DNA from 2 places in the Paenibacillus sp. FSL H7-0940 genome. Region 2 is predicted to be linked to the other one. Evidence: riboswitches for the same ligand, from Rfam matches in the RefSeq annotation. Region 2 holds a riboswitch; the other holds the start of a gene.
What was found. Region 2 has a riboswitch for ZMP and ZTP ahead of MHB71_RS16845 (DJ-1/PfpI family protein). Riboswitches for the same ligand answer to the same signal wherever they lie in the genome.
Positions count from the first base shown of each region.

Region 1: it holds a riboswitch for ZMP and ZTP, as region 2 does, so the genes downstream of both, MHB71_RS27955 (TIGR01440 family protein) here and MHB71_RS16845 (DJ-1/PfpI family protein) in region 2, are expected to answer to the same signal.

Region 1 covers NZ_CP150280.1:6,343,479-6,359,156, reverse strand. The annotation lists gene MHB71_RS28000 (F0F1 ATP synthase subunit delta) at 1-42, opposite strand, end outside; gene atpF (F0F1 ATP synthase subunit B) at 39-527, opposite strand; gene atpE (F0F1 ATP synthase subunit C) at 641-865, opposite strand; gene atpB (F0F1 ATP synthase subunit A) at 944-1,762, opposite strand; gene MHB71_RS27980 (ATP synthase subunit I) at 1,808-2,185, opposite strand; gene MHB71_RS27975 (AtpZ/AtpI family protein) at 2,178-2,432, opposite strand; gene wecB (UDP-N-acetylglucosamine 2-epimerase (non-hydrolyzing)) at 2,618-3,775, opposite strand; gene upp (uracil phosphoribosyltransferase) at 3,999-4,628, opposite strand; gene glyA (serine hydroxymethyltransferase) at 5,058-6,305, opposite strand; gene MHB71_RS27955 (TIGR01440 family protein) at 6,540-7,133, opposite strand; ZMP/ZTP riboswitch at 7,275-7,356, opposite strand; gene MHB71_RS27950 (low molecular weight protein arginine phosphatase) at 7,453-8,025, opposite strand; gene MHB71_RS27945 (manganese efflux pump MntP family protein) at 8,084-8,644, opposite strand; gene MHB71_RS27940 (L-threonylcarbamoyladenylate synthase) at 8,820-9,902, opposite strand; gene spoIIR (stage II sporulation protein R) at 10,463-11,122, opposite strand; gene MHB71_RS27930 (FtsW/RodA/SpoVE family cell cycle protein) at 12,048-13,268, opposite strand; gene MHB71_RS27925 (FtsW/RodA/SpoVE family cell cycle protein) at 13,539-14,759, opposite strand; gene prmC (peptide chain release factor N(5)-glutamine methyltransferase) at 14,845-15,678, opposite strand, start outside.
Region 2 covers NZ_CP150280.1:3,828,324-3,844,001, forward strand. The annotation lists gene MHB71_RS16800 (ClbS/DfsB family four-helix bundle protein) at 1-86, opposite strand, end outside; gene MHB71_RS16805 (ABC transporter permease) at 285-2,210, opposite strand; gene MHB71_RS16810 (ABC transporter ATP-binding protein) at 2,207-2,962, opposite strand; gene MHB71_RS16815 (sensor histidine kinase) at 3,079-4,083, opposite strand; gene MHB71_RS16820 (response regulator transcription factor) at 4,080-4,769, opposite strand; gene MHB71_RS16825 (SDR family NAD(P)-dependent oxidoreductase) at 4,959-5,723, opposite strand; gene MHB71_RS16830 (class I SAM-dependent methyltransferase) at 5,773-6,519, opposite strand; gene MHB71_RS16835 (VOC family protein) at 6,712-7,095, opposite strand; gene MHB71_RS16840 (GNAT family N-acetyltransferase) at 7,271-7,744, opposite strand; gene MHB71_RS16845 (DJ-1/PfpI family protein) at 7,756-8,358, opposite strand; ZMP/ZTP riboswitch at 8,419-8,500, opposite strand; gene MHB71_RS16850 (GNAT family N-acetyltransferase) at 8,551-9,066, opposite strand; gene MHB71_RS16855 (YfiT family bacillithiol transferase) at 9,100-9,624, opposite strand; gene MHB71_RS16860 (GNAT family N-acetyltransferase) at 9,672-10,211, opposite strand; gene MHB71_RS16865 (hypothetical protein) at 10,211-10,759, opposite strand; gene MHB71_RS16870 (hypothetical protein) at 10,857-11,018, opposite strand; gene MHB71_RS16875 (class I SAM-dependent methyltransferase) at 11,025-11,702, opposite strand; gene MHB71_RS16880 (sporulation protein) at 11,884-12,657, shown strand; gene MHB71_RS16885 (BglG family transcription antiterminator) at 12,826-14,793, opposite strand; gene mngB (mannosylglycerate hydrolase) at 14,846-15,678, opposite strand, start outside.

The sequences.
Region 1 (15,678 bases), 2.5 Mb from region 2:
TGCTTTCGCATAACGCTTGGCAACTATCGTATCGCGGCTCATTGTCGGCCTCCTACCTCATTGAGGTATTGGTTCACAAGCTCTTCTTGTGCAGGACCGTTCTCAACTTCTTTTTTGATCAACTTGGATGCAATCTGAACGGAAGCTGTACCCAGTTCGCTGCGAAGTGCTGCGACTGCTTTGTTCTTCTCGCTCTCGATTTCGCGTACTGCATCGTCTTTCAGACGATTAGCTTCAGCTTTTGCATCAGCCAAAATCGATTCAGCTTGTTTGCCACCTGTTTGTTTGGACTGTTCAATGATGTCGTAAGCATCTTGACGTGCTTGCTCAAGAGCTTGTTTTTGTTCCTCCACATAGGCAATGGCCTGTTCCCGAGTCTGTGCAGCCTCATTCATCTGCGTCATCACGAGTTCACGACGTTTTTCCATAATGGAGAACAAAGGCCCGAAGGCATAACGGCTAAGCAGCCAATATAAAATTACAAATGCAATCATCGCAAGAAGCGTATTTTCCCATATGAAACTCAATCTGTTCACTCCTTCCTGGAGGTATCCTTAAAACGTCATCCGTTAGAACGGACATTACCTAAAAAGAAGGCGCGGATGGCTATGGCCTTCCCCGCCAAACCTTTAAAATTTGATTAAGCCATACCGTAGAACATGAACGCGAGTACCACACCGATGATCGGCAATACCTCGATCAAACCTACACCGATAAACATTGTTGTTTGAAGAGTGGATTTTGCTTCCGGTTGACGGGCAATACCTTCCACCGTTTTGCTGATTACCATACCGTTACCAATACCTGCGCCAAACGCGCCCAGTCCTGCAACAATTGCTGCTGCGATTAATGCCATTGCTCCCATTTGTATATCCTCCTTAAAATGATAAATCGAATTTTTTATTGTTCAGCCTGGTGAAGAAATCTTCGTAGGGCTTGAAACTTAATGCTCGTCATGCGTCTCGATGCTCTGTGAAATGTACACCATCATCAAGATAACAAACACAAATGCCTGGATCGCGCCGATAAAGATACTAAAGCCTTGCCACACCATAAGTAGCGGAATCGCTGCAATAGCACCAAACACTTTGAATGTGGTCAGTTTCAGGATCGTTGCGATCAGTACCTCACCTGCAAAGATATTCGCGAATAAACGCATACCGTGTGTCAACAGCTTGGATGCCGTCTCAATCAAGTTGATTGGCAAGAACAAGGCGAATGGCTTGAAGTAATGCTGGAGATACCCTTTGGTGTTACGGAACAATCCAAGTCCATGAGATACAAGGAACGCTACGAGAGCAAGTCCCATCGTTACAGACAAGTCGGCTGTTGGTGATTTCCACCAAGCCAGTTCAACGTGTGGGTGTGCTTCAGGGTCCTTGGCATGCGCTTTTTCAAACGCCTCCACCGCTGTAACAATCGGCTTACCGAATACCTGTGCCTGATTAACATCTGTTACCTCAGATACAGCCACGAGCGGAAGGCCGAGCATGTTCCCTACAAAAATGAACATAATCATGGAAAGAGCGAGAGAGATAAAATGTTTACCTTTCTTCATATCCATTGTACTGGAAATCAGATTGCGGACGAATTCTACTGCCCACTCCATAAAATTTTGCAGCTTGCCGGGATTTTCAACGGATAATCTCCGTGTTGCCAGTACAGCAAAAATAAAAACAATTGCACCTGTAACTACCAGCATCAACAGAACCGATAGATCCAGTCGAAATCCGCCAAGCATAATAATTGGAGCTTCATGCATATTTTTCTCACCCCTTTCTCGACTTGAAAGCTGCAGCCCTTAACATCATTCTGCTCTGCGGGAATAGACAATCCCTATAATCAATAAGGAATATTGTGCAATGACGAGACCGCCTGCAACCGCATATGTATTGAAGTACTGCGGAAAGCGCATCGATATGAATATACCGAGCACAGCGAATGCCGCTCTTGTCAAAAATCCCAAGTTGACACGCTTCAAGTTACCTTCTGCCGCATCATCAGACATTTTCCTTACTTTGTAGCCCAGGTAAAATGCATTGATCCAGCTAACTCCTGTACCCAGGGCCAGTCCCAAAGCAATTGTCTCCACACGTGGCATAAAGGCCGCTGCGAGAAAACAAATCATAAGAAAGTACATGACGAAAACAGTCATCGATCTGCGGTATCTGGTTAGTTCACTCATCACTTTCCCCCATGATTTTTTTCGCGATAAAGTAGATGCTTACACCGCCTGCCGCAAGAAAAAAGAGAACGCTTACGGCGATCCATATTCCGTTACCTCCGATGGTCTTGTCCAACCAGGAGCCAGCGTAATATCCGGCAACAGCGAGAATGGCAATCTCGATCCCAAAAGCTGTCACGAGTCCCATCGCTTTCCATACATTATCGTCATGGTTACGGGATGAATTTGGTTTGTTCGAATCGGCCATTTTCCACGCCACCCTTGCAATCCCAGTTAATTTTACTGAATGATGAGAGCCTTTGTCAATTGAATGATTTTAGCGTTTTAAAGGGGGAAACGACGGGAATACAGACCCTCAAAGCCCATAAACCCGCGTAAACCGTACAGTTTAACTGTATGCTTGCCCTTTATAAATCCGTCAGAAAAAATGTATTATTTTTTGAATTTTCTGTGAAATGATTCCGGACGCTCACTATTTACACCGAAATGATGCAAAATCGCATTGACAATTCTTTCCGAAGCATGTCCATCACCGTATGGATTGGCAGCCTGGCTCATGCTTGCATACAGGGTTTTGTCTGTAAGCAGAGCTTTGGTCCGTTCATACACACGTTCCTCTTCGGTACCTACCAATTCCAGCGTTCCGGCTTCAATACCTTCCGGGCGTTCTGTTGTATCGCGCAATACGAGCACAGGCACACCAAACGAAGGTGCTTCTTCCTGCAAACCGCCTGAATCGGTCAAAATCAAGTGAGTGTGCGGGTAAAAGTTATGCAAATCCACCACGTCTAGTGGATCAATTAATTGAATACGGGGATGATTCCCCAAGATCGCGTGAGCCGGCTCCTTCACAGCAGGACTTGGATGCACCGGGTACACGATGGCAATATCTTCGAATTCGTCGGCAATCCGTTTGACGGCCTGGAAAATGTTGCGGTGAGGCTCGCCTTGAGATTCACGGCGATGAGCTGTCATCAGCACTAGGCGTTTGCCTTGGGCCCAATCAAGTACCGGGTGTGTGTAGTCTTCCCGTACAGTATATTGAAACACATCTGTTACCGTGTTGCCTGTGACGTACGTACTAGACTCCGATTTATTTTCTTTGGCAAGATTGGAAGAAGACCAATCCGTAGGCGCAAAGTGTAGATCAGCCAGTACTCCCGTCAGCTGACGGTTCATCTCTTCCGGATATGGAGACAGCTTGTTCCACGTCCGCAGCCCCGCTTCCACATGTCCTACCTGAATCTGTTGCAAGAATGCTGCATAGCTCGCTACAAAGGTAGTTAATGTATCCCCGTGAACCAGTACAATATCCGGCTTAGCTTCGGCTAACACTGGCTCCAGACCGCCAAGCACACGAATTGTGATTTCATTCAATGTCTGACGGTCCTTCATCACATCCAGATCATAATCGGGATGAATGTCGAAAACTTCAAGTACCTGATCCAACATCTGGCGATGCTGCGCAGTTACGCAAACAATAGATTCAATAGACTCAGGGTGTTTCTGCAATTCCAAAATAAGCGGAGCCATCTTGATGGCTTCCGGACGCACCCCGAAGATCGTCATGACTTTAATTTTGTTGGACATTCGAGCAAAGCCCCTTTTCTATAAGTTCATGTTCAAAAAGTCCGGTTTTCAGTACCAAGAAGATGGAATGAAGGTAGAAATGGAGTAGCGGAGCGTAGGGAAAACTACGTGAGCCACGGACATTTCGGCTGAATTTCATATTCGATGCCGATGATGCCCTTGGGCATCCTTCGTAATCAAAATTGGACTTTTTGAACAACCTCTTACAAAGCATGCGATATGCTTATTTAGTGCCGTAAAGACGGTCTCCTGCATCTCCAAGCCCTGGAACGATATAACCATGATCGTCCAGACGGTCGTCCAATGCTGCTACATAGATGTCCACATCGGGATGTGCATCTTGCACAGCTTTTACGCCTTCCGGTGCCGCAACCAGGTTCATCATCTTGATTTGGGTACAGCCACGTTTTTTGAGCACGTCAATAGCTGCAATTGCCGAACCACCGGTTGCCAGCATCGGATCAATTACAATCAATTGACGCTCTGTTACGTCTGTAGGCAGTTTGGTGTAGTATTCTACCGGTTGCAGTGTTTCCGGGTCACGGAACAGACCCACATGTCCAACTTTTGCCGCTGGCAACAATTTCACAACGCCATCCAGCATTCCGAGTCCTGCGCGCAGAATCGGCACCAGTCCGAGCATACGTCCAGAGATGACTTTACCTTGTGTTGCAGCTACAGGTGTCTGTACATCAATCGTTTCCAGTTCAACATCTCTTGTAATCTCATAAGCCATCAACGTTGCTACTTCATCCACCAATTCACGAAAATCTTTCGTATTCGTACGCATGTCGCGTATAAACGTCAGTTTGTGTTGAATCAAAGGGTGATCACATATTACTAATTTTCCCATCTAATTTGTCCCTCCGGTAAGTTCTTCATGTTCAGCATTTCCAAATATACCTAGCCACCATTCATGGGCTCGATAAATCCTGTATATTATATCATCACCAACAACGAATTACACCATCAAAGGGCACCCAATCATTACAGATTACCGAATCCTATAAAAAACAGGACCGGAAAATGATCCATCCGGTCCTGTTTTGCTCCTGCTGTTATGTCGTTAAGAAAATGAAAATGATGAATACAATGGCACTCCGCCTACAGAATGATCCTTCGATCGCTGTTATCCCCAGATTTTTTTTATTCTCCTTTTAACAAGGGAAAAATCCGGAGATAAAGGCGAACGCTTCGCTTCTGCGGTCTCATTCTGTCTGCTTCGTTTTTTTGTATCCCATTTTAAGAACATCTCAAATACAAACAGCATGAGCAAAGTTTTTTAGTATTTAAGATCTGTATAGAGCGGGAATTGGTCTGTCAGTGCAGTCACTTCTGCACGGGCTTCATCCAGCTTCGCTGTATCTTTTGGATTTTTCAGCGTTTTAGCAATGATCTTACCAATAGCGACCATCGCTTCTTCGTTCATGCCACGGGAAGTTGCAGCAGGTGTACCAATTCGAATACCACTTGTTACAAACGGGCTTGTAGGGTCGAATGGAATGGCATTTTTGTTCACGGTAATACCGATGGAATCAAGCACATGCTCAGCTTCCTTACCTGTGATGTTCACACTGCGTGTGTCGATCAGCATCAAGTGGTTATCTGTACCACCGGATACGATGTTCAATCCTTCAGCGATCAGTGTTTCAGCCAGAACCTGTGCGTTTTTCACGACATTCTCAGCATACGTTTTGAACGATGGTTGCAAAGCTTCACCGAATGCTACCGCTTTGGAAGCGATCACGTGCATCAAAGGTCCACCTTGGGAACCTGGGAATACGGCTTTATCAATCGCTGCTGCCCACGCTTTGCGGCACAGAATCATACCACCACGAGGTCCACGCAGCGTTTTGTGTGTAGTTGTTGTTACGAAATGCGCATGTGGAACCGGGTTTGGATGCAAACCAGCAGCAACCAGTCCTGCGATGTGAGCCATGTCCACCATGAACAAAGCGCCTACATCATTGGCGATGGAAGCCAGCTTTTCAAAATCAATGGTACGCGGATATGCACTTGCACCTGCAACGATCAGACGAGGGCGGTGTTTGAAAGCCGCTTTGCGTACTTCATCATAATCAATCAGGAATGTATCTTCCTGTACGCCGTATGCTACAAAGTTGTACAGCAAACCAGATGCGTTAACCGGGCTACCGTGTGTGAGGTGTCCACCATGGGCAAGGTTCATACCAAGTACAGTATCACCAGGTTTCAACGCTGCAAGATAAACTGCCATGTTCGCTTGTGCACCGGAGTGAGGTTGAACATTCACGTGTTCTGCTCCGAACAATTCTTTTGCACGATCACGCGCGATGTCTTCAACGATGTCCACATGCTCACAACCGCCATAGTAACGTTTGCCTGGATATCCTTCAGCGTACTTGTTGGTCAGAACAGATCCCATTGCTTCGATTACTGCTTCACTTACGATGTTCTCGGATGCGATCAGTTCGATGTTGTTCTGTTGACGTTTCAGTTCAAGATTCATCGCTTCCAGTACTGCCGGGTCATTCTTGCGCAATTGTTCCATGATTAAATTCCTCCCAGGTATAAGTGAAGTTATAAAGCGAAACTACAGTGGTTACACTCCTGACTTCGATTGCATCACCATCTTCCGATCGCTGTTATCCCCGGATTTTTTCTGAACTCCCTTATAATAAGGGGAAAATCTGGGGATAAAGGCGAACACTTCGCTTCTTCAGATTGGTGTTGCACTCTCCGTTTTCGTGTAAAGTCTAATTTAGCTTTATATTGGTTGAAGATATCAGTCACAAAATGTCGAATCTGGTTGTTCTTCCACACGATACACCGCGCGTTCGCCGCCAATCAACTTCGGACGGGTCAACGCTGTGGTTACACGAGCATCTCCAACATAGCGGAGCGCTGTACGATAGGGTACGGCTACATGCCGGAGATGCATCCCAATCATCGTCTCCCCAATGTCAAGTCCCGCATGGGCCTGCACATGTTCAGCCAGGCATGGATCGGTCAGCGAACGATATGCTGCGGATGCCATTGAACCTCCGGCCTTGGGCACGGGTATAGCACCAACCTCGGTCAATCCAAGTCGAGTAAGCACAGAACGTTCCATTACCAGCGCACGGTTCAGATGCTCACAACATTGGAATACCGTGTCAAAACCGAACTCTTCCTGCACCTCGCGTATACCCGCAAGAAGCTGCTGTGCCACTTCAATGGCACCACTCGTACCAATCCGAGCGCCTGCGACTTCACTTGTGCTTGTACCGATCACAACGATCTGTCCAGGCCCAAGCTGTCCGGCAAGCGCCAGTTCATGCAGAATAGACGCGGTCTGTTCCTGCAATCCGGGTTGTTCCGAATCTAACTCTATAGTCATCCTATTATCGCCTCCCGATAAAATCATGCCCGCTGTCTCTTGGTTGTCCTTCGTATTCTTGCACGGCATCTCAGGTACTATTATAGCGAATAATCAGATGAAAGACGAAAAAAAGAGCAGTCTGCGGGTAACGCAGAATTGCTCTTTTGCCCAGGCGACCGGCCGTTTGTTCCGGTGCTCCATCGTGGTTATGCCCACTTCGTCGCCAGTTACACCGGATCCCTGTTTTCCCCTTCATCATAAAACAACCCGCGGCTAAAATCAACGGTTAATTTACATCACGTGTCCTATTTCTATAACCTGCCTCGCAGGATCAGAATTATCCCAGCTTATCCAAAAGCCGGTCCAATGCCGTCCGAATCTCAGCTGCAGCTATATTGTAATCATCACGACTTCCCCCAAACGGATCGGAGATGTCGAAACTTGGAATTCGTTGTCTAATCTCAATGGCTCGCTCACGCTCCGATGCCAGGATCTCTTGGCCAAGGGCACGTTTCATCTCAAGCGTTGCAAACAGGCTGTCCAACTCCTGAACATCACTTAATACCTGTTCATCATCCTCCACATATTCTTTCAATGTATAGGTTTTGTGGACTGAATCGGGAAAAACCTGCATGACATGTTGCTTATGACTCCGTGTTAATGTAAGAACCAGATCGGCCCAACCTACCAGGTTAGAGCTAAGCTGTGTGGAATGAGGTGGACCTTCAACGTTATGATCTCTCAAAACCGCTTCAGCATGTCGGGAGATCGGCATACCCGACGTTGCTGCCACACCTGCGGAGCGAACCTCTACCTGAATGCCACGCTCCGATGCCAATTTTCGCAAAAGCCCCTCTGCCATGGGGCTGCGGCACGTATTTCCTGTACACACGAATAAAATATGTTTCATTGTGTTAGCCTCCCCATTTTACATATGATGCGAATGATATGATATCTCAAGTTTTATTCTAAAATATAAACAAAAGTCCAAACGCAAGCAAGATTGCGCCACCAATTGCTTCGCCGTAATCCCCGAGATTCTGGCTCACCCGACGGCCTAATAGCAGACCCATAACCGACATCACCCCGCCACACACACCGAAAGCAAGTACAGTTAAGATCAGATCACTGCTGAACATCCCTAAGGATACGCCAACGGAGAATGAATCCACACTTACGCTGAGGGAGAACAAAACAACGCCGAGCAGGGAACGGTGGTCCACCAGCTTTGTATCGCCTTCACGGAATGCATTCAGAATCATATGAGCACCCAGCAAAACAAGCAATCCACCTGCCGCATACGTCGTAATGTCACCGAGCAGGGAGCTAACGTATTTGCCCATATACATGCCGATGAGCGGCATGATGATATGAAATAGCGCCGTTACAATACTGATTCGCAATACATCCCGCAGCCGAATGCCCTTCATGCCAATTCCGATCCCGAGTGAGAACGCATCGAGGCCAAGCGCAATAGCCATGATCAAAATGGTTACCAACTGCCCTACATGGGCAGACACATCCCACATCCCCATACCCCCAAGTCACGTAAAGGTTCTTGTACACGATATGCGGACAAGGACCTAAACATGACCGATGAAAGGCAAACGGCGACGGATGTCTGGTCAGTTGCTGGCTTTATAGAATCTTGATTTTGTTTTGGAAAAAGAGTGATTACTCTCCTGACTGTATGATCAGGAGAGGTTATAAGGGGCGCTGGTTGCCAACTTGTATGAGTTGGTTCCCCGCAGCCTTGAGCAGCCGATTCATGACGGCTGCTCCCAGCCCTTCGCGTGAGCAGGCTTCAGCCACAATATATGTGGCGCCTTGCTCATCGCAGCTGCGCAGCGCGGCGTATAGCCGGCGCGCTGCTTCTTCCAGCTCGCTGGCGTCACCCAGCGAGAACACGGCATCGGCGCGGTACTGCTCCGCGTGCTCGGCGAACGCCAGCACAGCGGTGCGCTCTCCGCGCTGCGCCGCCTCTGCGAGGGCGGCGCTGATCCAGGTCGCCACCGCTGCGGGCGGCCCCTCTACCACGCACAGCGCCCCTGCGGGCGCGTAGTGCGTGTACTTCATGCCCGGCGAGCGCGGCGCCGGGCTACCCACGCCATCGGCCCCCTCCGCGAGTAGCGCGGGGTCCGTGGCGACACGGGCGGCAACGGCGGACAGTTGTTCCGCCGTAATGCCGCCAGGACGCAGGATGGTGACGGTACCGTCGTCACCGACCTGCACAACCGTGGACTCGACGCCCACCCCGGTGGGGCCGCCGTCCACAATGCCGCCGATGCGGCCATCCAGATCCTCGCGTACATGAGACGCGAGTGTCGGGCTTGGCCGCCCGGAGCGGTTGGCGCTTGGCGCAGCTACAGGGCATGCCGCCGCCGCGATTAACTGCAAAGCCACCGGGTGGTCCGGCATGCGCACGGCCACCGTGTCCAGACCGGCGGTGACACGTGGGGACACCGCCCCCGGCCTAACCGGCAGCACCAGCGTCAGTGGTCCCGGCCAGAAGGCCGCCATCAGCGCTTCCGCCGTTTCATTCACTTCCGTGACCAGCGAATCCAACTGGTCACGGTGCGCGATATGCACAATCAGTGGATTGTCGGAAGGTCGGCCTTTGGCGACAAATACAGCCTCCACGGCTGCTGTGCTACGCGCATCGGCACCCAAGCCATAGACCGTCTCGGTCGGAAAGGCCACCGTCTGACCTTGACGAATGCAGGCTGCGGCAGCCTGCAAGTCGGCGAGCGCCTGTTGATCGGCGCTCCCCTTTTTCACATCCAACATTTCAATATTACCCAATCCGTGATCGTTCTCAGCGCTCACCAAGACGCGTACATCCCACATCTCAGTGACCAGCTCTCCCGGAGCTTTCATATCACGTTCTTCTCTATCATCCCTCATCTCAGAGGTGTGTTGCACTGGTTCGTTTTCTCTGCTCATATATCATCATTCCTAAACTTCAAGTAGGTTAGTTCATATCCATATTCAATATAAGAGGTTGTTCAAAAAGTACGCTTTTGATTACGATAGATGCCTAGCGGCATCATCAACGTCGAATATGAAATTCAGCCGAAATAAGCGGGGGCTTACGAAGTATGTTTCCGAAGGAAACATTTTGGTTGCTCACGTAGTTTGCCTACGCTCCGCTACTCCATTTCTAGCTTCATTCCATCTTCTTGGTACTGAAAACCAGACTTTTTGAACACGCGCACTATAAGTAATTATAACATACCTGTCCCAACTCGGATGCCCTTCAAACTTCGCCCGGAAATTCACCACTAATTCATATTAAAAGGGCAGCTCCCTGAATCGAAGTCGCCCTCTACTATATTATAAATACGTTGTTATGAGAACAATCCAGTTACCCAACTCCATAGTTTCACAGCCATATCCCACAGAAAGAATCTCGCTTCCGGTGTGTCTCCCTGCACAGATGCCTCGGCATCTCCTGGTTCAGTTGCTGCGGCTGATACGGTTGAAGGTTTCGCCAGTGCATCCCCGGTCCCTGCATCAATGAAGCACAACGGCGGGAACAACACACACCACCAGTTCTGACCTTTTCCTTCGCCCAGCGTAATCCGAACCGCTTCATAATCTCCGGCAGGATACACAGTGCCACCATATAGTTTGGTCGGGAACGGAACGGAACCCAGCTCCACCTGATACTCATAATTTAAACCGCGACTGGCCAGCTCTTCTCCTACTCTATTCTCAATCTCGGACAAATGCTCACGAATAACCTTGCGCGCTTCATCCAGACTTTGCGGATTCTCCAGTTCGGCTACCCACTCGCCCATCTGAGCAACGACAGCATCCCGAATCTCACGTTTCACCAATTGATCTCCCGGTGCATCCGAGTTTGCTAGAATACGCAAGCGAATCGATTGTTCCGGAATTGCTGTGGCCGCCACAGCTGCATCCGTTTTCTGACCTTCCCACATCATGATAATCAACATAAGACATACAATAATAAGTCCAATTTGCTTTACAATTCTTCTGCTCATTCCGTTCTCCCCCTCGGCTCTCTGATCACGTTGCCTGCAACTCTCTCATGTCTATCAGTATGCCCGGTAGAGAAGGAAGTAAACCTAGCATTTGTAATAAATCTACTAGAGGTTGTTCAAAAAGTCTGCTTTTGATTACGAAGGATGCCCAGCTGCATCATCAACGTCGAATATCAAATTCAGCCGAAATAAGCGGGAGCCTTACGGAGTATGTTTACCAAAGAACCATTTTGATTGCTCACGTAGTTTATCCTACGCTCCACTACTCCATTTCTAGCCTCATCCCATCTTCTCGGTACTGAAAACCCAACTTTTTGAACACGTACTACTAGAATGTGTGGTTAAACCCAGGCAAGTTATACGATGACAAAATGTCAGCGTCCAAAAAGCCTTGAAGACTGTACTGGCTGACCCTAGGCGAATGACTCTCGCGAGTGACCAGTCGATGTTCTAAAGAACCGAGGACGTCTTATTTGCCCTTCAGGTATTCTTTTGAAATTGTAAGGAACATGAGGCACGTTATTCCCCAAAGTTATCTGATCAACACGCTACAGAAGGCTGTTTATGCTGATATAACGTGTCTCAGATTCCTTAGTTTTCTCCAGACACTTCAAATCCCCGAATAAGACGTGTGTGGTTCGTTAGCTCCTAACACCACCTAACTCTTAACTCCTAACAGCTGGCACCTGAAGCTCCACACAATGCTCAACACTCTATTTCCAACTCTTTCAGGTTCGCCTCAGCCTACAGCAGGCTCGAAGACACCTATGCATTGCTTCTTTCATCTCTCATTCACACTTTCTCACCCATCATGTTAAAAAGGCTGATCCGCACCTGGTTACAGGGCAAATCAACCTCTTCATTCCTATAAACGATCACGTTATACGTCTCACCGCTTTACTTTTCACCTACACCGACTCAACAGTTACACAGCACTTTTCTCTTTCTTGAGCATATTCCATAAACGTTCCGACAACCGGGGTTGCTGCTCTCCCATCAGAAGTTCATCCTCCTCTTCTTGCCCGTACAACTTAATGCTCATGACTACACCGATGCAAGCCATATTAATAAGCAAAGAGGTGCCGCCGTAACTGATGAACGGTAACGTAATACCTGTGAGTGGCATCAGTCCGAGGAACGCCCCCACGTTCTCAAACACCTGATACAACAACATTCCGATAATACCTACAATGATGACGGGTCCCGCGCGATCTCTACATGCCAGAGCAATCAGCACCATGCGGTGGATCAGGATAAAGTACAACAGAATCAGTACGGATGCACCAACAAACCCAAACTCCTCTGCGATCACAACAAAAATGGAATCAGAATACGTATAGGGGACTCGTCCACTCTGAACGGATGTTCCTTGCAAATAACCTTTGCCGATGATGCCCCCTGAACCGATGGCTAAACCTGCATTTTTCGTATGCCAGGAAGCCTTTGAGGTAGCCTTTTCCGGTACAAGCCAGGGATCAATCCGCTCCGCCCAATGCTCACGTTTTATCTTCTCAAGAAAAGTGAATACTTCATCATGGTAGAAGGTATAGGCTTTGACAAAACCAAAGAACGCCACTCCCACAATCGCCAGTGCAATCAATGCGTGCTTCAGCCTCATATTCCCGATCCAGAATACCGCAGCCAGAATCACCACATACCCCAGCGCATTCCCCAAATCATTCTGAGCCATAACAAGGGCAAACGGAATAAACGCCCAACAGCCAATCGGCACAATATCTCTCCAAAATTTCAGCGTGCCTCGTTGTCTCTTCACGATCAAATGGGCGAGAAACAAAATCAGAATCATCTTGAACAACTCTGCCGGTTGAAAAGAAAAGTTTTCGCCCAGCTTCAGCCAACCGTTGGCGTTATTGATTGAACTTCCCAGGACATTGGCCAAGATCAGTAGTATGATCCCCAAGCCATACAAATAAAACGCATATTTCACGTATAACTTATAATTTACAAGCCCGATCACAAGCACCGCAATGAACCCGGCCACATAGAAATACATCGTTTTGACATGATGATTCGCCAAGTTGGCATCTGTCTGCGTTCCGCTATAAATCGCAAATACACTAATAATCATGAGCAACAGCATTACAAAAAGAATAACACCGTCCATCTTTTTCAACATTCTCAACATGACTCTGTCCATCCCCCTGAAATCTAGCATTCTATGATTTCCAATTGAACTCAATATTACCATTGTATATAATTGGATAATAAAATGGAAATCAGGGTCGTTTCAGGTTAAAAAACGAACTATTCAACGGCCTGAATTACGCCGTAAAAACAATAAAAACCCCAAAACATCCACCCAATGTAACTTGGGTTGGTCTGTTCCAGGGTTCTATAGTTATCTAGCTTATATACATAAATCTGACGTGCTATTTCACGGTTTGACTCAGAAACGTTATTGCTCCTGCTGGGACGGCTTGCGTCTTAGCAATTTTCTCACCAGATCCGTAATACTCGGTTGTTCCGCAGAGCCAAGAATATCCTCATTCTCTTCCGTGTGGACCTTAATACTCATCACAAGACCCATGCTGATCATGTTGATCATAATGGAGGTACCACCCGAACTGATAAACGGCAGCGTAATCCCTGTCAACGGCATCAGACCAATGAATGGACCAATATTAACAAAGATCTGGTAAAGCAGCATCGCTATGATCCCAACAATGAGATAAGGCCCCGCGCGATCCTTACACTCCAGTGCAATCAGCACCAGCCTGTGAATCAGGATAAAGTACAGGAGAAGCAGTACCGAGGCACCGATGAAACCAAATTCTTCCCCAATCTGCACAAAGATGGAGTCAGCATAGGCCAGCGGCACCCGATTTGACTGAATCGTCGTGCCTTCCATATAACCTTTGCCTGTAATCCCACCAGAACCAATTGCAAGCTTTGCATTATACGTCTGCCAGAGTACATCTCTTGAGGTCAGCTCTGGTACAAGCCAAGGATCAAAACGATCCGCCCAGTGCGAACGTCCAATGTCATTCAGGAATTTAACAATCTCATCATGGTAATGAATATACGCCTGTGTACCACCGATAAAAGCAGCCACTGCGATCATAAAGCCAATGAGGGCATGCGTAAATTTAATGTTACCAATCCACAGTAGGCCCACAAGAATGACTACATAGCTTAATGCATTTCCCAAGTCATTTTGAAGCAATACGAGTAGTAACGGCGGCAGAACACAGAGCGAAATCGGAATAACGTCACGTCCAAAATAGAGCGGACGGTTCTTCTTTCGGGCCAAAAAGGCCGATAAAAACACAATCAGGCATAACTTGAACAATTCAGCAGGTTGCAAACTGACCCCGAAGATGGACAGCCAACCTTTTGCACCATAATACTCCTTACCAAAGAACATAACGAATATGAGCAGGAGCATCCCCACGCCATAGATATATAAATAATTTTTGATTATGAATTTATAGTTGATCATCGACATCCCAAAAAAGACTACGAAGCCCAAAATATAAAAGATCACTGCGCTTTTCGGGAGTCCCTCCAGCTTTGGACGACCAAACGTTGTACTGTAAATCGATAAAATACTGATACCCATCAGAATAACGAGTATAAAGACAATAGAATAGTCTATCTTTTTAAATTTGTGCAGCATGTAATTATGTTCCCCCAAGCATTCAGAAATCTTCGGTATATCTCATTGTAGAGGATTTCACGGCAAAAAGAAAACCCGCGGAACCTTACATTTTCGTCACCTGTTCCGAAGTACGAACACCCAGGACATGCCGCTCGATTCCGGCAAGGTCCGGTACAATGATAATTTCCGGCCAATGTCCCGCCGTTTCAAGCAAAGCTGCGATGTCGCGAGCCTGCCCTTGGCCCAGCTCAAAACCAATGATCTGCGGCGGCGCAGGCAACAGCGCCAACTGCTCCAGCATGATACGGTACGGTGCAAGCCCGTCCGGACCGCCGTCCAATGCCATGCGCGGCTCATGATCGCGCACCTCTTGCTGTAACCCGGCGATATCAGCCGCCGGGATGTATGGCGGGTTGGACACCAGGATGTCCACCCGTGCCCCGGCGAACGGGGCCAGCAGATCGCCTTCACGGAAGTCGATCTGTACGCCGTTCGCGGCCGCGTTCCGCGCGGCCACTTGCAGGGCAGCCGCCGAGAGATCCCCGGCGCCTACCTGCCAGCGCGGGCGCAGTGAAGCCATCGTCACCGCGATGGCACCACTGCCCGTGCCAATATCGACGGCGAGCGGAGCGCCGTCAGGAAACACGCGGTCGGCTTCGCGCAGCACAGCCTCGACCAACAGCTCAGTCTCCGGCCGCGGAATCAGTACGGCCGGCGTGACCTCGAACGGCAGCCCATAGAATTCCTGGCTGCCGATAATGTATTGCGCCGGCTCACCCGCAGCCTTGCGCGTGACGGCGTCCTCCCAGCTGCTGCGATGCTCGCTGGGAAAAGGCTCCGGCTGCATCATGTAATACGCGGCGCCATAAACGCCGAGTACATGTTCCAACAGCAGCCGGGCATTGTTTTGCGGCTCGTACACGCCGCACTTCTCCAA
Region 2 (15,678 bases):
TCATTGAATTCACCCTCAAACAATTCATAGGTGCGTCGAATCGTCTCACTTAACTCTTTCTTCGAGGCATATAGAACTCCAGGCAAGCTACTCCACTCCCCTCGTTTCACCGTTATACATGAATCAGAAGCATGGACTCTATCATCATTTCGACTCAATTCCATAATCATCCTTTTTTTCATGAGGCATTATAGTTAGAAAAAGAAAAAAGAGCAGTCTGTAAACAATACAGCTGCCCTTTACTCAACCTATTTTGCTATATCAGCATAGTCCTGATCCCAATTCTACAAAGCTTCCTTAATCACTCGTTTATAGTACCACACAGACAACAGACCAAAGATCGAATATAACAATGTATAGACTATCATGACAATGACCGTAGGTGTCGCCAGCTCCGTACCAAAGAAAAACCAACCTGATTTCACGGCAAAGTAACTATGACTCAATCCCACCACAAGCGGAATACCGAAGTTAAACAACTGCTTGATCTGAATTCCACGCAACAGATTGCCTTGTGTAAATCCGAGTTTTCGCAGAATGGTATAATTACCCTTCTCCTCTTCACTCTCGTTCATTTGTTTAAAGTACAGGATACATCCCGATGTGATCAAGAACGTCAAACCCAGGAAACCAACAATGAACATAATCAGTCCCATATTATTACGTTGGTTATTTCTGAACTCAATCTGGGAGAAGCTCGGTGCTTCCAACTGCAGCTCCTTATATACGGCATATGCCTCTTCAGCCTGCCCCTCGTTCAGAATACGTACACCATAGTAATCAGCCCACTCGGATTTTTGCAGCTTGGGATTGAGATCCTGCCGCAGCTGCTGGTATACCGTCTCATCTACCACCGCTACAGGCGTGCCCCCAGTATAATACGTGGGAAGAACTCCAAGTTTGGTTGTTCCGATCAGTTGTTGTGCCAGCGTATGTTTCAACCCGCTCAAGACGATTGGACCTTTCTCCTGAATGGAAATTAACTGCTGAAGGGCATTTCCATATCCCATGAAGACCACTTCACCCGCTTGCAAATCAATGTTATCTACCATGTTGTCACTCAACACACTACTGAACAGGTACTGTTCCGTCATGGACTCATCCATCACTTCGTGAGCATCAATTTCAATATAAATAGGCTCTCTGTGCTTCTCTTCATATGGTATCTGTTTGTGTTTCAACTCGGCTACAAAGCGATCTTTCACATCAACCTGAGCAAAAGAGAAATCCTCCGGCAAGCTTTCTTTCGCCTGAGCCTCTGCGGAATAATACGAAATGTAACTGAGTGACAGCATGCCAATAGCAAGCGCCGACACGGTTGTAATAATTGTGAGCAGCAATGCGTTGGATTTCATGCGGAACATGATTGAAGATAACGACAACACCTCATGAATGGTAAGGTATCCGTTTTTACTTTTGCGAATCAGATTAAAGATAAAACTTACCGAACCCTTATAGAACAGGTATGTCCCCAGTATGACCGAGAAGAGAATCAGGATCATCGTATACATCAACTGCTGCATATCCATGGCCTCACCGCTGAACAGCCGTGCAGACATGAAGTATCCATACACAATCAGAGCAATGCCCAAGACGCCAACAATCATCTGTCCGACAGACATCTTCTGCACCTGCTGCTCCGAAGTGGCCGACACCCGAAAGAGTGAGAGAATGCTCTGTCTCTTGATAAAAGTGTAGTTCATCAGCATGATGAGCAGATACATGATCGTAAAAACAATCACCGTTTGCATCAGTGCCATGGGAGAGAAATACAGTTTCGTAATCGCATCCACACCGAGAATTTTGAACAATATCATCAATACCAGCTTGGACGCAAGAAACCCAATTAACACACCGATAGCCATGGAGCCAAAATAAAGAATACTATTCTCCGCACTCAAAATACCAAAAATTCTGCCTTTCGTCAGTCCGATCAATTGAAATAATCCAATCTCTTTGCTACGCCGCTTGATAAAGATCGTATTGGCATAGAGCAAAAAGATACCAACAATGACGATTAACAGTACCGAAGATGCGCCTATAGCCGCCGCACCTTTTGTTGAAGCAGCTACCTCATCCATGGAAGGATCATACTGTAACGTCACAAAGGAGAAATACAATGCCACACTGAACACAAGCGCAAATACATAGAGATAATAATTCTTCAGATTTTTCCTGAGATTGCGGAAGATAATATAATTCAAGCTCATTGCTGCACACCACCCAATACGCCCTGGGTTTTGATAATATCGTTGAAGAACGATTGCCGTGACTCGTCTCCTTTATTCAACTGGGTGTAGATCTGACCATCTCGAATAAAGATCACTCTGCTGCAATAACTTGCGGCAACCGGATCATGGGTAACCATAATAATAGTCGCCTTGCGGGCGCTGTTCATATCACTTAACTTGCCGAGCAGATCCGAAGCGGACTTGGAATCCAGCGCTCCTGTCGGCTCATCCGCAAAAATGATACTCGGCTCGTGGACAAATGCTCGTGCTGCCGAAGTCCGCTGCTTCTGACCCCCTGAAATCTCAGATGGATACTTGTCTTTCAACTCGTAGATTCCCAGTTCACGTGCGATCTGTTCAAACTTGTGGTGTGCCTCCTGCTTTGGAATGCTCGTAATCGAGAGCGGTAATAATACATTTTCCTTTACCGTAAGGGTATCCAGCAGATTGTATTCCTGAAAAATAAAGCCCAGATGATGTTTGCGAAATTCAGCCAGCTGTTTCTCCTTCATTCCGGTGAATTCCTTGCCCTCAATATCTATCGTGCCCTGGCTCACCCGATCAATGGAGGAAAGTACATTAAGCAGCGTTGTTTTACCCGAACCCGAAGGCCCCATAATACCAACAAACTCTCCCTTGCTTACCCCAAGATCTATTCCCTTCAGCACTTCCTGTTTATTTAATTTATTACCATAGACTTTATGAATTTTTTTGGCTTCCAGTATCCACATATCCCGCTCACTCCTCTTAGATCTTCTGCAAAATGCTCGTGTCTATATCATAATCGGGATGTGCAGTGTTATCGTGTGATTCACCGAACAAAACCAAAAAGCATGTGACATTGTTGTCACACGCCTGCAAGATGCACCATGTCGTTTTTTCGCGGAAAAGTAAGTGTGACGGTTGTGCCCTCGCCAAGAGAAGATTCTACATGAATGTTCACATGAAGCGTCTGGACCACCTGACGAACCAGATACAGCCCCATCCCGGTAGCCGCTCCATCCATTCTGCCTCGGGTAGACGTAAATCCTTTATCAAATATACGCGGCAGATCTTGAGTCTCAATCCCTCGCCCGTGATCCTGAATCATGAGTATGATGTGTCCATCCTGTTCCCGACTTTCAATGAGGATGTCCGATGAATCGCTATATTTCACCGCATTGCTCAACAACTGCCGGAGGATGAAGCCTAACCATTTGCTGTCTGTGAGCACGCGCGATACGATTAAAGACACATCAAAGCCAATGCCTTTGGAGATGCACCACGATTTCAGTGCTCGTATCTCGCTATTCAATACCGGTTCAAGTTCCGTCTCTTCGATGAACAGATCATTATGCATAAACGGAATACGCTTCTGGTGAAGCTGCTGATCCAGCAACTGATGAATTCGTAACCATTCATATGTCATTTGGCTCTGTAACTTGTCATCTGGCAAGCGCTCGATCATCAGTTGCAACGCTGTCAGTGGGGTCTTCACCTCATGAATCCAGGACAACATCTCGTCCTTCTCCTGTTCCAGAGCGATAAAATGATGTGACGACTCCTTACGATACCGCTGTGTCTGGGAACTGACGGCCTCATGTACAATCTGCTCATATGGACTTTCGGCGATATCGAGTTCTCCCAGATCATAGGTATGATCCCAGATGCTCAATTTTTTATAGAAACGGGTCTCTTTCAGGTATCTCGCCCAGATAAAAACAAGGCATACCACCACATTCAGTCCTACGATATACATCACAGATTGGAATGGAATGGACGAGTCCAGGTAGGCCACCAATAAAATAATAAGTTGCATGCTTACCAGTAGCCATAACCAACTAGCCCTTTCTCGTATGTACTTTCCGATCATGCTTCTGCCTCTTCCGTTGCCATGTACCCCTGCCCTACTTTGGTTTCAATGTACCGCTCCAAGCCGATGGGTTCAAGTTTCTTCCGTAACCGATTAACGTTAACCGTTAGCGTATTGTCACTCACGAAATGCTCATGATCCCACAAGCTCCGGATGAGGTCCTCACGGGTAACAATCTGATTTTTGTGCTCGACCAGCACTTTAAGGATGAACATTTCGTTTTTGGTCAACAGGACAGATTCATCCCCGCAGGTCAGTGTATTTTTCACATATTCAATAGCCGCACCGCGCCAGGTTCGAAGTTCAATATGCTCTGTATTATAGTTATACACCCTCCGCAAAGTCGCTTGGATCTTGGCAATCAATACATCGAAATGAAAAGGCTTCTGGATAAAATCGTCTGCCCCCAAATGCATGGACATAACCATATCCGCAGGATGATCCCGTGAGGACAAAAAGATAATCGGCACATTGGAGTGCGAACGAATGATCCGGCACCAATGGAACCCGTCATATTGGGGTAACTGAATATCTATAATGACCAGTTGCGGCTGAATTACGCTGTACTCCTGCAATACCTTTCCAAAATCCTGCACACCATACACGTCATACGACCATTGGGACAAACGTTCCTTGATTTCACTGAATAACGACTCGTCGTCTTCAATGAGCATAATTTTAAACAAGAGACTTCACCACGTTTCTGATCTTCTAAGGTTGAATAAGGTAATTAGACTCCGTTGTTGCAGGATCACCTTTACCGTTACGAATCGTTCTTCCGATCGCTGATTCCAGTGTACAGGGAAGTTGGGCTTATATCAAAAGGTATCCATACTTCGTAAGAAAACGAGCTGAAAGAAGTATCGTATATCATATTAGCTCTCAACAGTGTGTATAACATGGCTTGAATCACTATTTTCGTCCATCCGCTCGATCAACTGCATCGCTACGTCTCGTGGCGATCTTAATTGTCCTGCTTCATATACTTGATTGAACATACCTGCAAGAGCGAACTCCTCTGCACTTTTGCCTCGTGCAACAGCCTGCAATTCCGTATCGACCATCCCCGGATCAAAAGCAATAATCTCAACAGGGTTCTGTTGGCCCGTTTGCTCCAAAGATACGCATTGGGTGAACATGTTCATACCTGCCTTGGATGTACAGTACACTGCCATTGAAGGCGCCGGATAACTTCCCGAACCCGATGAGAGATTGACAATTTTACGTCTGGCGGACAGATGATTTGTTTGTTGAATAAAAGAGGAACTTAATATCATTGGTGCTGCGAGGCTGATGTTAAGACTCTGACTTATCTCTGCCGCACTGCATTGATTGATAGGTTTTAGAGGCTCCAGCATCGCTGCATTATTAATGAGTCCAATGAATTCAGCTTCCTGAGAAGGTATTTGGTCCAATATGTGTGTAATCAAATCATCGATCCCATTCAGGTCGGCAAGATCATACTGAACATGGCGGTAACGCCCGCTCCATTCCTCGCTTGATTCCAACAGATCCGAACCCCCGCGTGAAATACCGTAAACGTAATCCCCCTTAGCCAATAATAACTCTGCAAGTTGTAAACCGATCCCTTTGGATGTGCCTGTAATGATAAAGTGTCTTTTTCCTGTTTCTGTTCCCATTCCGATACCACTCCTCCTCTATTTTCAATGCATGTTTATTTCACTATTCTTACGAGTTTTTCTTTCTCCACAACGTGGCCCAGAGAAAAGGTACACCAAAATACGGTTCATGTTGCTCCAGCGACTTCATTGCACGGAACTCCACACATTCAAAGCCATCTTCCAGCATGTAGCGAAGCTTCTCCTCCGTGAACGCAAGACCACCGCGCATCGACTTCTCTTGATACACCTGCCAATCATTCATAACGATCTCAGGCCCACCAATATCGCCAAAACCAGGAGCAAAACAAGTCATTCCAAAGTATCCTCCAGGCCGGAGTGCATTGTGGATCATCTCTATGTAGGGAATGCGCTGATGTGGCAACAGATGGTGCAGACAACCCGAGTCGTAGACAAGATCATATTCTTGCTCTGGGGATAATTCGAACACAGATCGACATTCAAAATGCACGTCCAGTTGCTCCTCTGCCGCCCTCTCTTTAGCCCAAGCAATAGCTGTCTCCGAAAGATCATAAGCATCTACCTGATATCCTTGGCGGGTTAAATACAACGCATTTCTGCCCGGGCCACACCCCAGTTCCAGTGCCTTACCGCCGCTCAGCACACCTTCGTTCACATGCGCTACCAGATTCTCATCCGGTTTGTTTGGGAAAAAGGGGATTGGTCTGTTCCGATCCTCATAGAAAGGTTCCCAAAACTGCTTGGCAGATCTGAAATCCGCATCGAGCATATCATATAGATCCTGTACACTTTTAATCGTCTTTTCCACAACCACATTCCTCCTTAACTGCTCCATTCAAACCTTCATTTCAGACTATTCACTCCTCGTCATTTTCAATAAATCAGCCACACTCTATTATAACATTTTTACCCAGTAGTTCTCTATTTTTCTTGTGTTTTTCTACTCCAAAACATAAGCTTTTTCCCAACAAAAAAACGACCGACATGAATGTCGACCGCTTGCAATGGTGCTGTTTTAAGTTGTAACTTACTTCGCCCGTTCCAAAACTGCAAAGTAATTTCCTTCGTTATCAGCAAAGTTGAAGACACGCCCCGTTGGCATCTCGACAATCTCTCCAACCGTTACATGTTTACCAGCCAAGTCGGCATATAACTGATCCAGATTTTCGGTGAAGAACATTAACGAAGGTGTGCCCAGATTTACACCCGCCGACATCCGTTCAACGAACTCTTTGTCATGGAGTATAATGCTTGTCTGCGAGTCTGCGGTAGGCGCAATCTCAATCCATCTCATGCCCTCGTCAAGGTTTACTTCATCCACAATGTGGAATCCTGCAACTTCCGTCCAAAATGCCAGTGATTCATCCTGATTGTTGACATACAACATAATCTGGCCGACTTTGCTAAACATGCATCATTCACTCCTCTGATCATCTAATCTCTTAACATCCTGCTTATCATTCCTCAAATTCCAATAGAGTATAACATGCAGGACAGCTTTTTGATCATCTTTCTTTGCAAGTCCATGCAACTTAAACTGAAGTACACTTTTATGCTTCCACTTCAATTAGTTTTTTGAAGTTTCCTTATAATGTTTTAACAAGTGAAACTCTATGAAACCCCGAGGTATAATAGTTCATATCAACACCTTCTTTTTGAAAATTCATTCGTTCATAAAATAGGAGCGCTGCTTCATTTTCTTCATGATCAAGTGTGTAAAGCATGACATCACCACTGCCGAATTCAGCTATTTTTATACATATTTTTGTAATTAGTCCACGTGCTACTCCCTGTCGAAGGTGTGATTTGCATGTAACAACGCCAACGATTTCATATCGGTTAACAGTAGGATGAAAGATATAACCAGCATGACCTATGACAACATCTGCTTCGTCAACCATGACATAATAAGCACTGATACGTTCATCCGTCATTTTTAAAAATAAATCCCAGCGCGCAGGATACTGATCGCGTATAAACGAAGGGAATTGAAAATCATGATCCGTCATCATTTTCAGCACCGCTGGCTGATCAATCGCTTGAAAAAGGCGAATAGTCATCTTTTTATCCCCTACCTTTTAGTGTGCATGTAGACATCTTTTAAGTTACCAGCTTCATAATATGGATACTCTAGTTTTTGTTGAACTTGAAGGACGATCTCCGTAGACGTTAACATTTCGACCAAGTATAGTCCCAGGTCAATGGAAGCCGTAACCCCCGCACCCGTTACCGTATTACCATCACGCACTACACGCGCTGAGATTACTTCTGCACAATAAGGATTCAATAAATCATAAGCAGATGAGTTGGTAGTAGCCCTTTTTCCTTTTAGGAAACCTGCTGCCCCCAACAGTAGAGCCCCGGTACAAATAGATATTTTATAAGTGACATTTTCTGCCGTTCGGACCCATCGCATAAAATCCTCATCAAATCGAAGCGTTCTAGTTGATAATCCACCAGGAAAAAATACTAGATCAAAATCCCCTAGATGAGGTAATACTGCATCGGATTTCATTTTCAGCCCGCGGTCATCTGAAATTTCCTCCTTATCTGCGCAGAATGTCCATGATACGTTTTCCTTTACTTTCAGAATCGCTAGCCAAGTCACTGCTTCATAAAATCCAGCTAAATCCATGCTTGTCATTCCATCAAATAAAACAAACGCCATTTTCATTGCCGCCACCAGTCCTTTCGTTCCCTGAATAATAAATAAAGTGTTTGATCAAAAGATCAAACACTTTGCCCAGGCGTACGGCATATAATATATGTGCTCCCTAGTGGTTCACTCCACGTTTACGCCAGTCACACATAACAGATATTTACAACTAATATACATGACATCTTTCATATTGTATATATTATGAAATTATTGCGTGGCTTTTAACTTCTTCGTAAGATAAAGTACAACATCGTCGTCCATAATCGTTTCTTCACCCGGCTGAATGTAATGATCATGTTTGTGTACACCGTGACCGTCTGGTATGTACCCGCGATGGGCATATAGAACTTGCGCTTTGCCATAATCGGAAAACACACCTACACCAATGCCTGCTACATCCGTTCGTTCCAGAATAACTTCCTCTGCTCGGTCCATCAACCGTGAACCAATACCTTGGCGCTGGAACTTCATTAGTACATTAAAATCGTTAATTTCGGGAATTCCTTGTTCCCTGAAAGACGGGTAGCTGGAATTCCACAATACATTCACGTATCCGGCAAATTCTCCATTCAACTCGGCTACCAAGGTTACGCGTTCCCCATACTGTTGTTCAGCCAAGTAATGAAGATACTGCTCAGGGGATCTCCCCCAACCCTGCTCCTGAAACGCCTTTGATATGATTACAGGATCGTTCTCATTTAATAGTCTGATATGTACACTCATTGATGAATCCTCCTTAAAAGATATTTCTAATAGCTATATTCCCAATCTATCCCGAAGCGATGTGATGTGAGCAACATGGTGTTTGCCGTGCCAAGCATACATGCCCAGATTGTAATCCAGTCTTGTCGTTTCTTCCGATGAGGGATGATAAAATTGTTTGGCATAATCTGCATCTGTCAGCGCGTTTAACAGAAACACCCAACGACGATGGAGGGCATCCAGAATCTGAAGCGAGAATTCGACATCCAGGTCTCTTGAATCACTCAGTTCAGCCCAGCGCTCTTCATAATAAGGCCGAATCGTTGGTGTATCCTCTGTCAGCGCCAACTTGAAACGAATCATACTGTTCATATGGCTGTCTGCCATGTGGTGAATAACCTGTTTGAGCATCCATCCACCTTCTCGATACGGTAGACTTAATTGCTCTTCACTCAATCCCTTTACCGCTTCTCGTGCGCGTTCAGGCAACTCAGCAATGTCCTGAATCCACTTCTCCCGTTGTGCCAAAGTAACTTCACCCGTGTGTACAAATGGTCCTATCGGAAATCTTTCATCCATCCATTATTCCTCCTTGTTTACATGATTTAAATAACTTTAAGCAGGATCTACAGGGCATATTCCATAAGCCAACAGTCTCGCATCTGTCCTTCGTGCTGCTCATGTTTCTCCAACAGCTTAATCTTTTGGAAATCACATTTCTCGTAACAGGATATCGCTCTTAAGTTCCAGGATTGAGGGTCCATAACCACTTTACGGGCTTGTTTTTCATTAATCAGATAAGCCAGCATGGATTGCATCAACTGTGTACCAATGCCTTTATTCCAGTATTCTACCTCACCAATAAACTGATCCGTTCCATAGATGATCTCATCCGTGTCTCCATAACCATACTCCGTTCGCTCTTCTTCCTCAAGCTCATAGAACTGAATGTATCCAATCGGATGTCCTCCATACTCAACGATACAACGAGTAGCACCTTCTTTCTGATTGTAAAAATGCTCTCTCACCTGTTCCAGATCATGCGGCCGATCACGCCCTTCATAGTATTGAAGAACTTCCGGGTCTGACAGCCACTTCACCAGATGTTGTTCATCTTCTGAGTCCAAGAAACGTACAGTGATTTCATTCGATTCATATACATTCATCATTCTGAATACTCCTTATTGATCTCCAGATTCTCACTCGTAACCCAACTCAGATCCTTCCCTAACAAATGCTCGTTGTGAACATAATACACCACGGGATTCTCAAGCGGCTGAGTCGTTCCATCCAAAGATCTGAGCGTTAACCGCAACTTGTAGCTCCCTATCTCATCAGGTATCGCAAACCCTATCAGATTATCAGTTGATTTCATGGTTTTCCCCTGCGCCTTCAGATACTTTTCCAAAATGACTTGATCAAGATAGGAGCTGCCAACAGACGAAGGCATGTACCACGCATCATCTTGTTCTTCAGTGAATGTGACCCCTTCCCATCCAGGGACAACGGGATACACCATATGTTGATCCTTGTCTTCTCTTTTTCGCGTTATCTCTAACTCTACCTCAACTACATCCGTATCAATCTGCCTGATTGTGCCTGCCATCACAACATCCTGGGCACTCACACTTGGAATAACATAGCTGTATATGAGCAGAGTCACCAAGAGAATTATCGTTACTCCCGTAATCCAAAATATTGTACTTTTACGCATCTGTCTGATCCTCCCGTCTGGTTAATCATACTTCTGGAGTAGCTCCTTCTCTGTTAAAGATTGAGTTAACCTATCCAACTCAGGGGATGCCGTCCAATCACTGGAGGTGTTCAATCCATGCTTGATGGTATGTATCGCTACAATAATAACTGCCATCTTCTGTTATCATTTTATATTTTTGCTCCCCGTTCGCCATCTGCTCGAAGCTGGTTTTGACACCCATTTCACCATATTTCTGTTCTGAAAATTCTGTATTCAATCGGCTTCAGCTCCTTATGGCCTGCCAAATATACTTGCATTCTCTTACAGCAATTCTACCATCAACCCGGTTCTCCTTCAGCTTGACTTCCAGCTGTTCCCGGTACTCAGGCTGTGTATAATCCGGGTTTCCGGGGATATCGGAGAGAAAGATGGCAAACTCTTTTTCATCCGAGAAAATCATAAGTGCCTCGTTATATTCCTCAATCTTGATCTCCTTAAAAGCATTTCTTTCCAAACGCTCACGTACCTTTGTTATATCCGTATGAATACCAATCATGACTCCACCCTTTTGCAGCAATCTCCCATGCTCAATAATGGAAGTTGGACCTCTGCGATCGTAGATCAGACCAAATTGTTTATCTTCAAATGGCATCTTTTCTTTTGTGCTGACGCAGACAAATTCCACATTTGTTATCGTGCTTGAATGAAGACTGTTTTGGGCTATCTTTATCATCTCTTCCGAATTATCAACCCCTATAATGTGATCGGTATATTCCGACATTTTCAACGTAAACTCCCCATGTCCACAACCTGCATCGAGCACGGATGTATACTGAGGCAGAAGCTTAATCAACCGCTCTTCAAAAATATCTTCAGCAGAGTTACCTTCCAACGTATACAAAGCTCTACCCTTGTATCCCCCATTACGTTGTGCAATCATATCGTACCATTCCATGCTCATAGAGTTCCTCCTGACAAAAATTCCCTTTATTTAAACATTCGACATAGGTACGTCGATTCTCCTGTTTGGATATACGATATATCTTTGCTAAAATATGAAACGCTTCTCTTCCAGCTTCCGTATTAAGGTCGAAGCCGTATGTATCCCATATAATAAACCATCTGATCCGGAGGTTGAGCGCATGTCATTTTTCAAGAAAATGTTAGCCAGTGTAGGTGTTGGAGCAGCCAAAGTAAATACGGAATTGCATACACCAGAGGTCACGCCTGGAGGAATCATCTCGGGGGTTGTGTACATTGAAGGTGGAGATGTGGAACAGAACGTAGATCGAATCTATCTTTCAATCAAAACCCATTACATACGGGAGCACGATGATCGTAAAGTAAAAGAAACAGCCGTTATAGCCAAATATCTGCTCACCGAAGGTTTCACATTACAGCCTGGAGCCAAATTGGAGAAAGACTTCTCATTTGACCTCCCAGAAAATCTGCCAATTACACTGCATCGTGCAGAGGTATGGGTGGAGACGGGCCTCGATATTTCAAGTGCTGTAGACCCCTCAGACCGGGACAGACTCCATGTTGTTCCTAGCAAAGACATGAACACCGTGCTCGATGCAATTGATATCCTTGGTTTCAAGCTCCGTGAAGTAACCAATGACTATGCGCCGAAGCTGGGCGGTAATCTGCCATTTGTGCAGGAATTCGAATTTGTACCAACAAACAAGTTTCGTGGGCATCTGGATGAGTTGGAAGTGCTGTTCTATCCCATGGGCGATTCGCTGGAGCTGCTATTACAGATCGATCGCCGCGCTCGTGGACTCAGTGGAATATTCTCCGAAGCCATGGGTACGGATGAGAGCTTTGTCCGCCTGCATCTGTATGAAAGACATCTGGCGCGAGGGGCGCATTCTGTCGCTCAAGGACTAGAAGAAATCATTTCCAAACATATCTAATCTATAGTTTGTGTTAACGAATAAAAACCGTCCTCTATCAGACAAATCTGATGAAGGACGGTTTTTCCCTTTCAAAAAGGGAATTAAAAAAAGTTGGAGGATAACAGCGATCGTAAGGTTGTTCTGTACTCGGAGTGTCAGTGGAATTACCCTTAGTGAACTTATATATTAATACACTTCGGTACTTTTCAGACTCAACGTTTCACATACAAGTTGGGCAAAGGCATCGAAGCTGCCACAGGAGCGCAGGCTTTCCAACTTCTCCTCCTGCCGGATCAATTCTACAAACAGATCATAGATCCCCATTGCCTGTTCGTAATCCTCTTTGCAGATAGATAACATAAATACAGCATGTACTTCATTCTCCTCATCCCACGGAATCGGCTTCTCGAGCAGACATACCGATACGGTCGTACGAGTTGAACTCAGCTCCATGGGATGCGGAATCGCCATACCTCTTCCAAGCGCGGTTGAAGCCATCTTTTCCCGCTCCTGCACAGCTGGCCAGAATTGCTCCGTTACAATTTCCTTCTCCAACAGCGCCCCGCTCATCTCAGCCATAAGTGTCATTTTGTCAGGCTGATCGGACCGAAACATGAACAACTGTGGATCAAAGTAACGCAGCAGCGTCATTTCCTCCTGCTCATCACTAGTTCGCACCAGATGAGTGATCGTTGCCATGTCTCGTTCCGATGGAATCGCAGCAATGACAGCCGACGGCTTGCCTTTGGGCTCCCGTAACCGGATCGTAGAAATGACCAAATCTTCGGGCACACTCCCCATCTCCTCGTACTCCCGTAGCGAAACTACACGTGAGACTTCCAGCTCTGCAAATAAAGAACGCAATCTGGATTCAAGAATACGGGCTGTGCCGTATCCTGACCCACAGACGAGTAATACGGATTTCCGTTTGCGATGAGGAATCTGGTATTTACGTTCCAAAGCTGCACCAATGTGGAGAGCCAAGTAACCAATCTCGCTGTCATTGATCTCATGAGGTACGTATGTCTGTAGCTGTTTCACTGCACTTATCGTAATCTCATAGGCGAGTGGATAATATTTACGTATATGTCCCAGCAGTGGATTCCGCATATTCATGCCATGTTCCAGGCGAGTAATCATGGGCTTCAGATGGGCATACAGATCATTCGGCAATCGTTCATCATCACGCAGATCATAGGTGTACCGATCATAGATATGACCCAACATTTGCTGTACAGCAAGATATAACGGGTCACTTCGAAGTCCATTCCAATCGGTAGTGGTCATTTTTTTGCTAACAATATGCAACAGCAGATAATCTCGCTCTCCAACTGGACAATGAATGGAATATAACAACTCCAGATCCTGAATAATCTGCTGTGCAAGTTGCTGATCCTGAACATTCGCCTCCACTTTCTCGAATCGCTCCAGTTCATGCCCCTGCTTAATACGTAATACCATAACAGCCAGATGCGTAATCAGATCTTTCAGTGCCACATCTGCAATACGAACATCCTGTTGGCCTACATGGCGAATAACGATCTCGCGGATGTGCGCGGGTTCAATTGGATACAACAAACGTTCCTGTGCAACGGTCATTCCTTCGGGGCCCAGTTCTTCATCTCGCGAATCGGCGTACTCGGCAAGGCAATAGCGGAACCTGTGCTCGTCCCCGACAACTTTCACACCATATCCTGGCTTGATCTGAAGCTGAAGCTGGTAGTTCTCCAGAATCTGACGAATGATTTTCAGATCATTGTTCATTGTTGCACGGCTTATAAACAGCTGATCAGCGAGGTCTTCCATCTTGATATGACCCGGTTCACCAAGCAGCTTGAACAATTCATACCGGATACGCTCATCAGGCGATCCAGGTACTGGCGCACCTTTTTGCCGATCATCCTTCCGTTCCTCCAACAGCCCAGTATACCGCTTCGCATCATGCACACGAATGGAATAACCCCGCCCACGCTTGGATTCCAGGCTCCCACCATGCCCAGCAAGGATATGATCCAGCTTTTTCAGATCATCCCGAATAGTACGTACAGTAACTTCCAGCCTGTCTGCAAGTGCCTGGCTCGTCCAAGCCTGTTCCTGTCCTTCACCATGAATGAGGTGGAACAGCTTTTTCAACCGTTTAGTTGGAAAAATCATACCGATATCCGACCTCCCTTCTGATCAGGATTGTGTCAAACTAAAGCTCACCTTATATGGATACAAGTACCGTCATTAATTTACAATGTGCGAGTTCCGGCAAACGAACGACCTCTTCTCCCTCGGTTAACCTCTGCTGAGGCTCCAGTGGTTGTTCCGCAAGGGATACACGCTCTGCATGTACAGGCTGATTAAAGTGTATGTTCACGTTAGCAGACTGTGACAAATACGGATTGAAGACACGTACAATGTATCCGTCACTCTGCTCTGCTTTCTTGAAACTGCTTAACACCACGTTGGAATCGTCGCTGAACGACATCAGGCTGTAGTCTGTATCAAGAACACGTTCCTCATCGCGGAAAGCAAAGATCAGACGTCCGTTCAAAAAGTCGCATTGCTGATAACTGCTGATCGGTGTCAAATATTCACGTGCAGCACGAGCTACATTCGCTTCGTCGAATCCGGAAGCCTGGATATGCAGGCCAAAGGTAAAGAAGAGCTCGCCAAGCAATTGCGCATCAGGTGTAGCCACAATTTTCTCACCGGAGGCCCGGCCAGGACGATACAACAGGTTTTCCTTACCCATGAAACCGAAAGTACGGAACAAGGTCAGGGCAATGGTATCCATTTGCTCACCAATAATCTCGTACTCACGTACACCTTCCGTCATCACAGCCATACCATGCGAACCATTGTTTAATCCGGCATAACTCTGCATCGCTTCAATGGTGATCGGTTTCTCCTGCCATTGTTCGCGCTCCCATACGTCCACTTCTGGCAATGAGGTTGGACGAGCAATGACACCGAATGGCTGGTCTGCAATGGATAGAGCGGAAGCAATTCCTGTATCAAAAAGGACACGCAGACGGTGGCTGAACACTTCAT